Regions from separate parts of the Priestia sp. VA7 genome, predicted to be linked through region 2. Evidence: riboswitches for the same ligand, from Rfam matches in the RefSeq annotation. Region 2 holds a riboswitch; each other region holds the start of a gene.
The links. Region 2 has a riboswitch for S-adenosylmethionine ahead of AC0C45_RS22445 (methionine ABC transporter ATP-binding protein). Riboswitches for the same ligand answer to the same signal wherever they lie in the genome.

Region 1 (3,716 bases), on a different contig from region 2:
TTTTCACCTTTTTCTCTTGCGCTGAAACGCGTTTCATACTTTATTCTCATTATAAAGTGAAACAGCAAGAAGCTAAACCCGTTACCATCGTGTTTTTACTCATTTACGTAAGGAGGTCATTTCATGGGTATTTTATTATTCATTTTATTATGCGGAATTGAAATTGGAGGAGCGGCTTATGCACTTAAGCAGAACGAGACGCTTTGGAAGGAGTTAGATGATGAAAAGCCGACTGATTTTTTCAAACAGTAAAAAACCCTTAAAAAGAACATTCTTTTTAAGGGTTTGATATTACGCAGCTTCTTTAGATGACTTTGACTTTTTATTTAAACGAGGAAATCCAATTACAATTGCAATGATCCCGCAAACCGCTGTTAACATTGGGTAGAATGTAAATGGAATAATCTCAATCGGTGAAACTTTAGCAAATCCTGCTGCGAGAAGCATTTGTGCGCCGTAAGGGATAAGCCCTTGAACACTGCATGAAAACAAGTCAAGCAGACTGGCTGATTTACGGTTATCAATTGAATACTTATCAGAGATTTCTTTTGCTAGCGGACCTGCCGTAATAATTGAAATCGTGTTATTAGCCGTTGCTAAATTTGTTAAACTTACCAGTCCAGCGATGCTGAATTCTCCGCCTTTTTTCGTTTGGATACGTCGTGTTAATAAGTTCAATAAGAACTGAATACCGCCATTATAGCGAATAAGCTCAACCATTCCGCCGATTAGCAGAGATAAAATAATTAACTCTGACATTCCGCCAATACCTTCTGTCACAGTTTTAGCAAGAGAAGAAAGCGTGTAGCTTCCGTCAGCTAATCCGATCACGCCGGCCAATACAATTCCTCCGGTTAAAATACTTAATACGTTTGCACCAAATATTGCAGCGACTAAGACGCCCACATAAGGTAAGATTTTAAACCAGCTGAAGTCTTTAATTTCTACTGATGACGTGTTGCCTAGCGTCATTACAAGCAATAAAATTACCGTAACAATCGCTGCAGGAAGTACAATAAAAAAGTTCACTTTTAATTTATCTGACATATTTGTTTTTTGCGTACGAACTGCTGCAATAGTCGTATCAGAGATTACGGATAAATTATCTCCAAACATTGCACCACCAACAACGGCAGCAATTGCCAATGTAATGGATACATGCGCTTGCTCACTGATCCCTACAGCGATAGGTCCTAGCGCTGCGATTGTTCCCATTGACGTTCCCATCGAAATTGAAATGAATGCGCCAATAACAAAGATTCCGACTACCACTAAGCTTTGCGGAAGCACAGACAGAGCTAAGTTTACCGTTGAATCAACAGCTCCCATGCCTTTAGCCACTTGAGAAAAAGCACCTGCTAAAATAAAAATAAGCACCATAATAATGATATCAGGATGTCCTGCTCCTTTAGCAAAACGTTCCACTTTTACATTAAGTGAATCTTTGCGGTTCATAACCAGCGCCACAATGGCTGCAATGATAATGGCTACTAATACAGGCAGCTTATAAAAATCTCCCGTTATAATTCCTGATCCGACAAACAGGACTAAAAAGACGCCCAGCGGTAACAGCGCCCAGCCGTTTCCTTTTTGTTGTTCCATTCTTAACACCTCTTGTTTACGTAATAAAAAAAGACCTCTTCTTATTGATAAGAAGAGGTCTCTTATTTGTATCATAAGATTACCCTTCTCATCTTCCAAACGAAACATCGTCTGCTGGATTTGGCACCGCACTGCGTACAGCCAGTTGCCGAGACATCATAGGGCCAGTCCCTCCGTCTCTCTTGATAAGAAGTTTATAGTTGTTTTAAAAATAGTCTTTCACTACTGTAAGCTCTTTTTATTTAATTGTCAAATGCTATTTTAGAAAAATATATAGTGCGAAAATTCTCACATCAATTAGCTACGTCTCGTTTCAAAAACGCTGCCCATGCCACGCCCATAAAGAAGACAAAATGCGCCACCAAGATGAAAATGGAAAATGGAATTGTCATGCCGTCAAACATCGTCTTCATTCCGTCCATATACTGCACAAAGTTCGTGTTGGCGAACAGTAAAAATTTCCCCCACCATAAACCAAACTGTGATACTAGTCCTGTTACAGCTTTCGCCCCGATACTTACGACAATAGCCAGACTGGAAGCAAGCGCGCTGTTTCTAAATAAAGACGACAGCATGAATGCGAACGTCATCATCATAAACGTTTCCATATACGCACTGTCATACGTAAGCGTAATATTTTTAAGCAGCTGCGCATCTCCTTCTAGACTGGTAAATCCAAAGAACAAGGCTCCCCATACAAACGAAAAAAGCAAATAGCTCAGTAAATAATACAAGCTAATTAAAATGAGGGTTAGGTACTTGGATGCTAAAATCGTTGAACGTCTAGCAGGGCGAATTAAAAGAAGCTTAATGGTACCTGCCTCAAACTCTTTTGCAACCATTGCCCCTCCAACAGCAAGAGCGAAAAATTGAACGAGAATCAGCATACCTGAACTAAATGACAGGAAGTTCAAAATGTTGTCTTCTGTCCCTGCACTGTTTGCTACTTTTTTCATTAATAGAGCCATACAAAGAGTTAAAATACCGATGGTAATAAACGTGACTTTTGTGCTTCTTTTGTAAAACCATTTCATATGTTCATTTTGAATTAGCTTAAGCATGGTGCTCTCCTTCCGTAACGGACATAAACGAATCTTCAAGCGTCTCATACACAGGAGTGATTCGGTAGACTAAAATATCGCTGTCCACTAATTTTCTATTTACAGCTGGAATTTGTTCTTTTACAATCGCCACGTCGATAATATGTGATCTCATCGTTACTTCAAATTCTTGTGATAAAAGAGCCGCTGCTTTTTGCGCGTCAGACACCTCAAATTCTACGTACATTCCTTGGTCTTGACGATTTGGAGATAGATCTTGAATGGCTTTTAACTCACCGTCTTGAATAATGCCAACGCGGTCACATAATGCTTCTACCTCTTTTAATAAGTGGCTCGCGATTAAGATTGAAATTCCTTCTTCCCTGCAAAGCGTTTGTAAATATGTACGAAATTCTCTCATTCCCGCTGGGTCTAGACCATTTGTTGGTTCGTCTAGTAAAAGCAATGCAGGCTTATGTAAAATGGCTTGAGCTACTCCTAAACGCTGTCTCATCCCAAGAGAATACGTCTTCACTTTTGCATGAATGCTGTTTTCAAGCTTTACTAAAGCAATCACTTCATCCAAGCGTTCTGATGTGATCCCTTCATGCATATTCGCAAAGTGTTTTAAATTTTGATAGCCCGTCAGATAATCATAAAACTCAGGGTTTTCAATAATCGCTCCAATTGATTTCATAGCTGAAGTAAACTGTTCTTTTAAAGGAAACCCATTGACGGTAATTGTTCCCTTTGTTTCTTTAATGAGTCCTACTACGGTACGAATTAGCGTTGTTTTTCCAGAGCCGTTCGGACCAAGCAATCCGAAAATCTCACCGCGCTCAACCGATAAGGATACATCATGCAAAATGGTTTTCTTCCCAATTACTTTACTGACATGATCTACTTGTAGCACTGTTTCTGTCATCAGGTACATCCTTTCTTTAATTAGCAATACGCTTTCTATTGTTTCTCTTTTTTAACTATTTGTCTACTATAACCTTATTTTTGGAAAAGTAGCCCATTCAAATCATTCGTATTATCCGCTTACATTTGATAAAATAAAACAAATCTTAG
Region 2 (3,716 bases):
CAGAGTGAAGAACTTTTACTAAAGCTTTCACCGTATCTTTATTTTCGTCGCCTTTGTGAACCGTAATAATGTTTGCATAAGGGTTATTTTCCTTGCTTTCAACTGCGATTGGATCTTTTACTGGATCTAAACCAGCATCGATAGCATAGTTAGCATTGATAACAACAGCGTCACCTTCATTGTTTTTGTACATTTGAGGTAACAATCCGCCTTCAACATCGGCTTTAAATTTTAAATTTTTAGGGTTTTCTACAATATCTTTAATTTGTGCATCTATTTTCTTTACGCCTGGCTTTAATTTGATCACGCCAGCTTTTTCAAAAATCGATAATATACGTCCTTGCTCTGCTACCGCATCACGCATAATAACTGTACCGTTTTTCGGAAGATCTTTTAAGCTTTTGTATTTTTTAGAGTAGATACCAATTGGTTCAATATGAATGGCACCGGCACTTACGAAATCATACCCTTTTTCACCCTTGTGATCTTTTAATACTGAATTCATATAAGGAACATGCTGGAAGTAGTTTGCATCAATTTCATTGTTTGCAAGAGCTGTGTTCGGTAAGATGTAATCTTGGAATTTTTTAATTTCTAAGTCAATTCCTTGTTTTTCTAAAATCGGTTTTGCTTGTTCTAAAATTTCAGCATGAGGCGTATTAGATGCACCCACGACAATTTTTTTTTCATCTTTTGATCCATTGTTAGATCCACACGCAGCTAATCCTACTACTAGTGCAGATGTTAATGCTAAAGCCGAAAGCCATTTTTTCATAATAAATAATCCTCCCTTTATCTTTTATCAATTTTTGCAGTAATCGCATCTCCAATAAGTTGGATAATAAATACAATAATCAAAATTAAGATTGTAGCGGCTAGCGTTACGTCATTATGACTGCGCTGGAACCCTTCTAAATATGCAAGGTTTCCAAGACCTCCGGCTCCAATCACACCCGCCATTGCCGTATAGCCGACTAATGCAATCGTTGTTACCGTCAAACCGGAAATTAAAGCTGGCAGCGATTCAGGTAAAAGCACTTTAAAAATAATGGTGCTTGTTGTTGCTCCCATTGATTTAGCAGCTTCAATCACGCCTTTATCAATTTCGCGCAAACCAATTTCTACAAGACGCGCATAAAATGGTGCTGCTCCAACAATTAAAGCAGGTAACGCTGCATTAGCACCTAAAATACTTCCTACCAATGCTTTAGTAAATGGAATCAGTAAAACAATTAAAATAATGAATGGAATGGAACGAAAGATATTTACAACCGCTGACACAATGGCATATAAAGGTTTGTTTTGCCAAAGCTGTCCTTTGGACGTTAAAAATAAAAGCAAGCCCAATAAAATACCTAGAACAAATGTGGCTACAACTGAAATAGCCGTCATATATAGTGTTTCATTTGTCGCTTGAATAAAATCATCTAAAATAACGTTTGGAAATAGTTTCTCAAGCATTTGTCATTACCTCCACTTCTACCTGCTGCTCATGAATGTATGCAATGACTTTTTCAACTTCTGTTAATTCTCCGTCTAAATGAACGAACAACGTTCCGTATGAACCTGTTTGCGTATGAGAAATCTTTCCTTGTAAAATATTAATCGTTACATCAAACTGTTTTAAAATCGTTGTAATGAGCGGTTGCTCTGCTTTTCCGCCAACAAACGTCAGCTGAATAATTTGCCCGCTTGGATACAGCTCTTTCACTTGTTCAATCGTTTCAAACGTTTCCTCTGGTTCAGAAATCTGTTGAACAAATCGTTTTGTAATCGGCTGCTTAGGTTTTCTGAATACTTCTAGCACTTGTCCTTCTTCTACTACTGCCCCATTTTCCATAACGGCTACTCGATGACAAATTTTACGAATGACGTGCATTTCATGAGTAATTAATACAATGGTTAACCCTAGCTTCTCATTAATATCTACTAACAGATCTAAAATAGAATCTGTCGTTTGAGGATCAAGCGCTGATGTTGCTTCATCACAAAGCAATACTTTTGGATTATTCGCTAGCGCTCGAGCAATACCAACACGCTGCTTTTGTCCACCGCTAAGCTGCGATGGATAAGCATTTTCACGACCTTCAAGTCCAACTAGCTTAATGAGTTCGTCTACTCGTTTCATTCTTTTTTCTTTTGAAATCCCTGCTATTTCTAACGGAAAAGCAATATTTTCTCTCACCGTACGCGACCATAAGATATTAAAGTGTTGAAATACCATACTAATTTCTTGTCTCGCTTTTCTGAGTTTTCCGCCTTTAATTTTTCCAATATCATTACCTGCTACCTCGACCGTTCCTGTCGTTGGTGTTTCTAATCCGTTTAGCAAGCGAATCAAAGAACTTTTCCCCGCTCCGCTATAACCAATAATTCCGTAAATTTCACCTTGGTTAACGGTTAGATTCACATTATCAACAGCTGTTACTTGACCGCTTTTAGCCTGATAAATTTTTGTAACGTCTGTTAATGTAATCATATTTCTTCACCTTCTTTAATAAAAACTTAATTATGTTAGGTTGTCCTATAGGATAAAAAAGCCGTAAAACAATTTTCCCCATTAAAAAAGCCTCTCTGCGCATGACAGAAAGGCTCGATATTTAATCCTTTCTCTCATCTTTCAAAGCGCATAGCTTTGCAGGAATTGGCACCATTTCAGTTAGTCTGACGGTTGCCGGGTTTCACAGGGCTCAGTCCCTCCACCTCTCTTGATAAGAGTTCGCAACAATTATTTTGTTTTTGGGAAATATTCATTCATTTATGAACATTCATGAGTGTGATTTTAGCATGTGTCAGATAGGCTGTCAACAGATTTTGTTCTTGGGATAATATCCCAAGATTTCAACAATCCCAATGGTTTGCTCTCTTTCAATTTCTTCATTTTAAACAAACGTTTGATTATCGAAGCTCTTCAAGTACGTGCTCGATGGAATGAAACGCATAGAGTTTTTTTACCATTTCGCCATTTTTCACTTCAATCAAACAAGGTACACTTTCAATTGAAAATACTTCTGCTTTTGAGGGCATATAATTTAAATTGCTCATTCCGATGGTCACACCGGGCAGCATCGCTTCTGCTACGGTTAACATTTTTTTTGCCAGCTGACATGTCCCGCAAAAAGGTGTATGGAAAAAGATAAACGCTCTTTGTCCTTCTTTTAACTGATCGTCAAGCTGTTTTTCGCTCCATTCTTGCATGTTGCTCATTCCTTTTATGTTAAAAATTCTGCATTAACATCGATATTGGCACTCAGTAATACTGTTGCTATGTGATTTCTAGGGGCGGCAGCAACCTCTCGGTACATTTTATCAATATATAGATGCTCTGCTTCCGGAAGCTCTCGTTTAAATTGTTTTCTTAGCTTATTCCCTGAATCATCAGAGTCAACGAGTATGTATACCTCTTTGTTAAACGTAAAGTCAATAATTTCATCCAGCTTTGATAAACTAATCGTACCGTTTGTACAAATAATTTCAATTGGTTCTCGAATGATATCTTGGATACGTTTTTTATCTGATTTTCCTTCAACAATAATTACTTTTTCAATTTCAATTAGCCCCATTTTCATCACCCATAATCGTCAGTTGTATAGTAACATCATTTCTTTATGCTATACAATATTCGTTAATGTATCACAGTTCACCTGTTTTTTAAAAGAAATTTGCAAGAAAGAACTGTTTTAAAAGGCAGCTTAAGCCATATTGTTTCCATAAAA
Region 3 (3,716 bases), on a different contig from region 2:
ATTTGTACACTGTTTATCACATGTATGAGGCCACGTAATGGAAATATGCTCACCGGAAAAATCAGATCCGTTGCAGTAGAGCATTTCCTCTGCAACTCGATTTCCCAAAAGTGGTTTTACAAAAAAGTCAATTCCTCCGCTTACAATATAAAGCGGAATATGGTGCTCTTTTGTATAGGCAATAAAATCATCAAATCCATCTCGAATAGCAGACGTCTCTAAAATATAAGAAATAATATCTTCTTTTAATTCCACGGGGAGCAAGGCAAACATTTGCCCAACTCCTTCTTGAATGGAGACGCGCTGTGCCAACACGTCGTCTTTAATACTTTCCCACTCCGGAGGAGCAAATTGTTTCATAATAGCAATAATGTTATCGCTATTTGTAATTGTTCCATCAAAGTCACAAAAGATTTTTAACGATGTCATGCTTTCACCTCTACTGTTCCCCATAGTTGCAAAGCTTTTTGCAACTCTTTTGATTCTTCAGCTTTTTCGGCTAGTGTTTGATGAGAGAGTACTGCATCTATCGCCGCACGGAATGCTTTTCCTCCTCCGATAGCTCCGTCTGGATGACCGTGAACTCCGCCTCCTGCATTAATAATGCTGTCGATTCCAAAGTCCTTCACAAGCTGCGGTACCATTCCAGGATGAATTCCTGCTGAAGGAACCGGGAAAGACTGCTTATATTTGTATACAGGACGCGTTAATTCGTAGGTAATGCCTGTCGTATCTTCAAGAGAAAGCGCTACGCTTCCGTATGGTGATGGAAACAGTGAGAAATCTGCTCCGACTAAACGCAATAGCTTTCCAAGCAGCAATGAATTTGAAAAACCGTAAAACTCTGACGGCGTAAGCGCTCCGCTAACAGCTGGGTGCGCCATAATCGGCAATTCAATTTCATCATCTTCTCGAAGTGCCTGCAGTACGTCTAACCCGTAAGCAAATACGTTGAATAAAAGAGCATCGGCTCCTAGCTCAGCTGCTTTTCTCGCTTTTTCTTTTAACTCAAACGTTCGTCCCGTTAAATTAACAGCATACAGCGTGCGGTGTCCCGTTTTTTCGTATACTTCATTCAGTACTTTTTTTCCTTCTGTAACGCGAGCTTCAAAAGGTGTTCGTTCACTATCAAACAAAATCTCGTCGTCTTTAACCAAATCCACTCCGCCAAGCGCTTGCTCACGCAGCTGAGTTGTTAAGTACGTCATATCTCTTCCAATCACGCCTTTAAAAATACTCATCACAAGCGGACGGTCATAAACGCCTAGTTTCTCTCGGATACCTTCTATTCCAAAGCGCGGTCCTGGGAATTCAGCTAATAATTCATCAGGAAAATCCAAGTCTAATAATTTCACTTTTCCATCAAGTGATAGTTTTCCGAAAACCGTAACTAAAATAGCCGGTAAATCTCTTGAAAAGTTGGCAGTTGGATAAGCAATTTTGACAATAGCCTGCTTAATTTCTCCGCCTAAATATCCATTTACACGTTCGCAATCTTGAAGCTCAGTTACGGACACGACGCGCCCTTTATGCTTTTGAAGCTGCTGCTGATCTAAAAGCGGCAGATTTGTCCATGAGCCGACGGTTAGTCCTAAAGCGATTCCTTCCGCTTTTTTATGAAAATTTCCTTTATTATCATGTAGTAAGTAGCTTGCAACGATTTCGCTCATTATGCTAAAAACTCCCTTGCTGTTTAATATCGTTAATAAAAAAAACCTCTTCTGTGATTAAGAAGAGGCTTTCGTTGCTCTTCTTATCTCTCAGCTGCGGCTGCAAGAATTAGCACCGTGCTTAACATGCGTTAAGTCGGTTGCCGGGCTTCATCGGGCTAGTCCCTCCACCTACTCTTAATAAGAAAGTTGCTATTTATTTAAATTGAATTCGTAGATTATATACTAAATAAAAAATACCGCTAGGATTTATCGGTTATTAATCTCGTTAACTTCTTACATATTAAGCCAACTCAAAAAGGATTGTCAATGCGTTTTTAAAATAAATTTAATTTTTTTATTCGAGATACAGCTTCTCTCATGCGCTCTTCATCCGTCAGCAGTCCTACGCGCACATAGCCTTCACCATATGTTCCAAAGCCTACACCAGGAGCAACCACAACGTGGGCTTTTTCAAGGAGTAAATCTGAAAACTGTTCGGAAGTATATCCTTCAGGAACTTTTAGCCATGCAAAAAAGGAGCCTGCTGGAGATGTAACATCCCAACCAATTTCTCGAAGCCCTTGAATAAAGGTATTGCGTCTAGATTCATAGCGCTTAACTAAATCATTCACACATTGTTGAGATTCCAACAGAGCTGCGGCTGCTGCCTCTTGAACGGCCCCAAAGAGACTGACATACATATGATCTTGAAGAAGATTAATAGCTTCTACTACACTTTCATTTCCTACAGCAAATCCAACTCGCCATCCCGCCATGTTATACGTTTTAGAAAGAGTATAAATTTCAATTCCCGTCTCTTTTGCACCAGGCGTCTGTAAAAAACTGATTGGCTTTTTACCATCAAACCCAATTGCTCCGTAAGCAAAGTCGTGTACCACACAAATATCGTGCTTGGCAGCAAACGCCACGGTGTCTTCAAAAAATTCTGCCGTTGCCACTGCACCAGTAGGATTATTCGGATAGTTTAAAAACATGAGCTTTGCCTGTTCTTTAGCACGTTCACTTATCTCTTCGTATACGGGTAGAAAATGATTTTCAGCCGTGAGAGGCATCACTTCCATCTTGGCTTTTGCAAGCTCTACTCCAGACCAGTAGTCAGGATATCCAGGATCTGGAACCAGCACCGTATCTCCAGGATTTAACAAGCACTGCGGGATTTCAACAAGTCCACCCTTTCCGCCAAATAAAATAGCTACTTCTTTTTCAGGATCCACATCAACGCCATATTCTCGTTTATAAAAAGTCGCCACGGCCTCTTTTAAAAACTGGTGCCCCCGAAATGGAGAATATTTATGATGCATAGGATTAGCACTTGCTTTTTGCAGTGTTTCTACAATATGTGAAGGAGTAGGCTGATCAGGATTTCCCTGCCCTAAGTTAATAACGTCGTGCCCTTGGGCCATTACTTTTCCTACCTTGCCCACAAGTGATGCAAAAAATTGTTTTGGTAAACTTTTTAATAGTTCCGATTGCTCAAATTGTTTCATCATCGCACACCTTCTCAAAAAATTCTTGAAATTCTAGTCACAAATAATATATTGTAATACTCAACTTGTAAAGTCATTTTTTTCAACTACTAAAAAAGGACGGATGATAAAGTGAGTGTAAAAATTACGTGTTTGCAGCTTGATATTGCGTTTGGAAACCCAACTAAAAACCGAAAATATATCGAACAAAAGATGACGGAAGCCCTGAAAGAAAACCCTGATATCCTTGTGCTTCCTGAGCTATGGGATACAGCCTATGATTTGACGCGGCTAGACGAAATTGCAGATGATGAAGGGCAGCAAGCCAAGCAATTAATCTCTCAGTTTGCTAAAACGAACGAAGTAAATATTGTGGGAGGTTCGATCGCGAAAAAAACAGAGCAAGGCGTCACGAATACGATGTATATTTTTGACCGAAAAGGTCGTGAAGTATCACAATACAGTAAACTGCACTTATTTAAATTAATGGATGAACACCTGTATTTAGAAGCAGGAACAGCAAAAAACCTTTTTACACTTGAACAGTCACTGTGCGCAGGAGTTATTTGTTACGATA
Region 4 (3,716 bases), on a different contig from region 2:
GCCAATCGAAAATGCTGAAAGTGACGGTTTGCACTTTTTAAAAGCGTTTAACGATAAACAGTCCGCTTGGAAAGTGTATGTATATGAAGCAAAGTAAGGGGGCAATAGCATGAACAGACCTATTTTAACGATTGTTGTTCCATGTTACAACGAAGAAGAAGTATTCACAGAAACATCTTTTCAATTAACTACTGTAGTAAAAGAACTGATAAATGAACGTCTTGTATCAAGTGAAAGTACCATTTTATTTGTAGACGATGGAAGCAAAGACAGAACGTGGTCGCTTATTGAAAAAGAAAGCTGCAGCAATTTGTTTGTAAAAGGGTTAAAGCTAGCGCGGAATGTAGGACATCAAAATGCTTTGCTCGCAGGACTAGAAGCAGCCCATAAGCAATCCGACTGCGTCATTTCCATTGACGCAGATTTGCAAGATGATATCAGCGTTATTCGTACTTTTATAGAGAAATATTGGCTCGGGTATGAAGTCGTATATGGTGTTCGAGACAGCAGAGAAACCGATACATTTTTTAAACGAACCACGGCAGTAGGGTTTTACCGTGTTATGAATAAGCTAGGAATTCAGCTCGTTCAAAATCACGCCGATTTTCGTCTCATGAGCAAACGTGCTCTTGGTGAACTTATGAAATATAAAGAAGGCAACGTCTTTTTGCGAGGCCTTGTACCATTAGTAGGATTTCGCTCCACGGAAGTCACATATGACCGCAAAGAACGGATAGCGGGCGAATCAAAATATCCGTTAAAGAAAATGCTTGCTTTTGCATTTGATGGAATTACATCTTTTAGCGTAGCGCCAATACGCCTATTAACGCTGCTTGGAGGAGCTTCTTTTCTTTTTAGTATTGCGTTTGGTATTTACGCGCTGATTCAAAAATATTTAGATCATACGCAAATTGGCTGGACGTCTCTTATTTTATCAATTTGGCTTGTAGGCGGCCTGCAGCTGATGGGAATGGGTCTTGTCGGAGAATACATTGGCAAGATTTTTAACGAAGTGAAACAGCGTCCTAAATATGCGATTGAAAGAGATTTATATACAAAACACTCATTAGACACACAAAAAGATTTGCTTATGCATTAATAAGAAGCTTCTCCTAAATGGAGAGGCTTTTTTTGTTAAAGCGTTTATCATAATTTTTAAGTGAACAGGAAATGCTACTACTAAAATTTCTAAGGAGATCAAAATCTATGAAAAGACTATTTTATACAGTCAGCACTTTTTGTTTTGTGTGGCTTGCTTTTGCAGCCATTCATGTCAACGCTCTTTCGATTGAGAAGCTTCCGATGAAGAAATCATCTGAACAATGGTCGGTTGAACTGACAAAAGCGAGCATGACGGGAGATAATCAGCTAAAGTGGAAAAATAATGTCTATCATACATATGGATTAACCGTTGAAAACATTGGAAAAGACGTAGAGCGCGTGCAGGTCCAAGCTTTTCGGCACGAAGGAAAAAATAAGGCGAAATACAGCTTGTTTTCTCCTATTGAAAGGTCTAACTTAAGCAAAAGCGGTCAGCGCTTTCGCTATGCGAATTTTGCTGTTCCTGGAAAAGCGGCAGGTTTAGACATTATGATTAACTGGACGGACGAACGAGGCAATCATCAAGAACATTTTGAATTTAAATAAAAGTCTTCGCTTAGGCGAAGACTTTTTTTGCAGGAATTTATCCTCGCATGTGGAAAACGAACACGAAAGGAGAGATCTATAATGATTGCAAAAGCTACTGAAGAAGAATTACAGGAAATTCGGACGAAATCTGCTGATGCGCTGTTTGAAGGAACAATGAAGCAGTTTCATCCGTCAGCTGAACGCGTAAATGAACTAATTGGTAGTGCCTTTGAAAAAGGCTGTTATTATTTAGTTTTAAGACAAGAAAATAAACTCGCAGGCTGGGTTCTTATCGGCCCATCTACCGACTTCTTTTCAAAAGAAGAAATTGGCTTTATCTACGAATTATATGTTGTACCCGAATACCGCGGGCAAGGTTTGGCCAAGCCGTTAATGCAAAAAGCAATTGATGAATTGTCTATCAAAGGATACCGTGAAATCAGACTCAGCGTTCATGCTGGGAATTTTGCACAGCATGTGTATCGTGAACTTGGATTTGTAGATAAACAAATATCAATGAGCTTCCAAGTGGTGAAACGTCCGTACCGTTAGTGAATGTCAGCGAGTCCATAAAACATAAGATATTATACATGCGATGAGGTTCGGTAATGAAAGTAAAAGTAAATAAGTAGCCCAAACAGCGCCTTTATCTAGTACTTCAACGGCTCCTCCACCTGTATTGTCTGAGGAGGGGGGATCTTCAAGCGCGTTCATAATTAAAGCCGCCGCTGCTAAAATAACCCCTCCGATGCTTCCGGTTGTTTTGACAATTGCAATATGGAAAGTAGATGAAAAGGCAATGCTGAGAAGCAGCAGCAAGCTTCCCAAAAAAGCAGATAACATATATCGTTTCATGTGCTCACCATCCTTTATGAAAGCATACCATATTTTACTTCTTTTTTCTTTTTATTGAAAATCTATTGACGTAACCTATAAAACATATTAGAATGGTCAGAAATAATTTAAAAACGAAATATTCTTATCTAGAGAGGTGGAGGGACTGGCCCTTTGAAGCCTCAGCAACCACAATTATTGAATGGTGCTAATTCCAGCATAGCCTAGCTCTGACAGATAAGAAGAGGAAACTTTTTCTATGATGAAATCCTCTTCTTAGGAAGAAACATTTCGTATAGAAAAGGTGATGACATTGAATAATACACAAACGGCTTTATGCATTGACGATTATTTAGATCTATACTTATTAGCAAAAGAAATAAACGACGAAACGTGGCAGCAAGAAATTTTAGCCGTGCTAAAAACGCAGCAAAATCGTTCATTTGAAGAAAAACAATCCGCCCTAGTTCAAGAGATATGGGAAGATTTTAAACAGTTAAATGAAGATATTTCTTTTACGTATCGCTTAATTCAAGAAGAGCCAACTAACGAACAATTTCAGGCTAAATTAAGGCACTTGAGAGAACGGCGGATCACGCTGAGCCGTGAGTTATATTTAGCTAAAAAACAGTATGTTGAACACACGCAATAAAAAGATCCGCTTGAGAACCAAGCGGTTTTTTTACGTGAAAATGTTAGAATCGTTATATTTCGGGTAGTAAATAGATAAGACAAGCAAAGGAGGGATAACAGTGGCCCAAGGTGTATTATGTGAAGTGAATGAGTGCATGTATTGGAAATCCGGAAATAAATGCAGTGCAGAGTCCATTTACGTTGTGAGTCCTGAAAGTAGTCACCATGTTTCTGAAACGGAAGAACCTGGCTGTAAAACTTTTGAACCCGCGAGATAAATGCTAGTTTTTATAAAAAAGCATAAAATGAACGATGCGCTGACGGAGTTGAGTCGGCGTTTTTCTATTTTTTTAAAATACTATTACTTAGGTGCAATACTAAATACATATTAAAAAAGCAGTGTCTATGTCTAATTGTGCGTTTAAACAAAATGATAAGATAATTTTTTTGTTTTTCGACAAAAGAAAAGTGAGAGAAAGGTGATAGAATACAAATATACAGCCTAGCTGTCTTTTAGCACAAACTTATATGAAAGCGCTAACAAAAGGCTGTGTTCATCTCGTTTTGACAGATTGGAAAAAGGGGAGACGTTTATGCAGGGGAAAACTCAGGGGAAAGAA

Region 1: another riboswitch for S-adenosylmethionine. It lies ahead of AC0C45_RS20505 (Na+/H+ antiporter NhaC family protein); the one in region 2 lies ahead of AC0C45_RS22445 (methionine ABC transporter ATP-binding protein).
Region 3: another riboswitch for S-adenosylmethionine. It lies ahead of mtnW (2,3-diketo-5-methylthiopentyl-1-phosphate enolase); the one in region 2 lies ahead of AC0C45_RS22445 (methionine ABC transporter ATP-binding protein).
Region 4: another riboswitch for S-adenosylmethionine. It lies ahead of AC0C45_RS04800 (hypothetical protein); the one in region 2 lies ahead of AC0C45_RS22445 (methionine ABC transporter ATP-binding protein).

The regions. Positions count from the first base shown of each region.
Region 1 is NZ_JBVQPN010000004.1:522,209-525,924, reverse strand. It holds gene AC0C45_RS20510 (hypothetical protein) at 124-252, shown strand; gene AC0C45_RS20505 (Na+/H+ antiporter NhaC family protein) at 292-1,602, opposite strand; SAM riboswitch class I at 1,688-1,794, opposite strand; gene AC0C45_RS20500 (ABC transporter permease) at 1,896-2,663, opposite strand; gene AC0C45_RS20495 (ABC transporter ATP-binding protein) at 2,656-3,567, opposite strand.
Region 2 is NZ_JBVQPN010000005.1:65,415-69,130, forward strand. It holds gene AC0C45_RS22435 (MetQ/NlpA family ABC transporter substrate-binding protein) at 1-775, opposite strand, end outside; gene AC0C45_RS22440 (methionine ABC transporter permease) at 793-1,461, opposite strand; gene AC0C45_RS22445 (methionine ABC transporter ATP-binding protein) at 1,454-2,479, opposite strand; SAM riboswitch class I at 2,611-2,718, opposite strand; gene AC0C45_RS22450 (thioredoxin family protein) at 2,899-3,198, opposite strand; gene AC0C45_RS22455 (toprim domain-containing protein) at 3,213-3,563, opposite strand.
Region 3 is NZ_JBVQPN010000002.1:639,013-642,728, reverse strand. It holds gene AC0C45_RS09760 (2-hydroxy-3-keto-5-methylthiopentenyl-1-phosphate phosphatase) at 1-429, opposite strand, end outside; gene mtnW (2,3-diketo-5-methylthiopentyl-1-phosphate enolase) at 426-1,670, opposite strand; SAM riboswitch class I at 1,751-1,857, opposite strand; gene AC0C45_RS09750 (pyridoxal phosphate-dependent aminotransferase) at 1,988-3,160, opposite strand; gene AC0C45_RS09745 (carbon-nitrogen family hydrolase) at 3,272-3,716, shown strand, end outside.
Region 4 is NZ_JBVQPN010000001.1:919,450-923,165, forward strand. It holds gene AC0C45_RS04775 (DUF6044 family protein) at 1-97, shown strand, start outside; gene AC0C45_RS04780 (glycosyltransferase family 2 protein) at 110-1,099, shown strand; gene AC0C45_RS04785 (hypothetical protein) at 1,207-1,647, shown strand; gene AC0C45_RS04790 (GNAT family N-acetyltransferase) at 1,729-2,181, shown strand; gene AC0C45_RS04795 (hypothetical protein) at 2,188-2,484, opposite strand; SAM riboswitch class I at 2,606-2,707, shown strand; gene AC0C45_RS04800 (hypothetical protein) at 2,771-3,115, shown strand; gene AC0C45_RS04805 (DUF1540 domain-containing protein) at 3,216-3,374, shown strand; gene alaP (alanine permease AlaP) at 3,690-3,716, shown strand, end outside.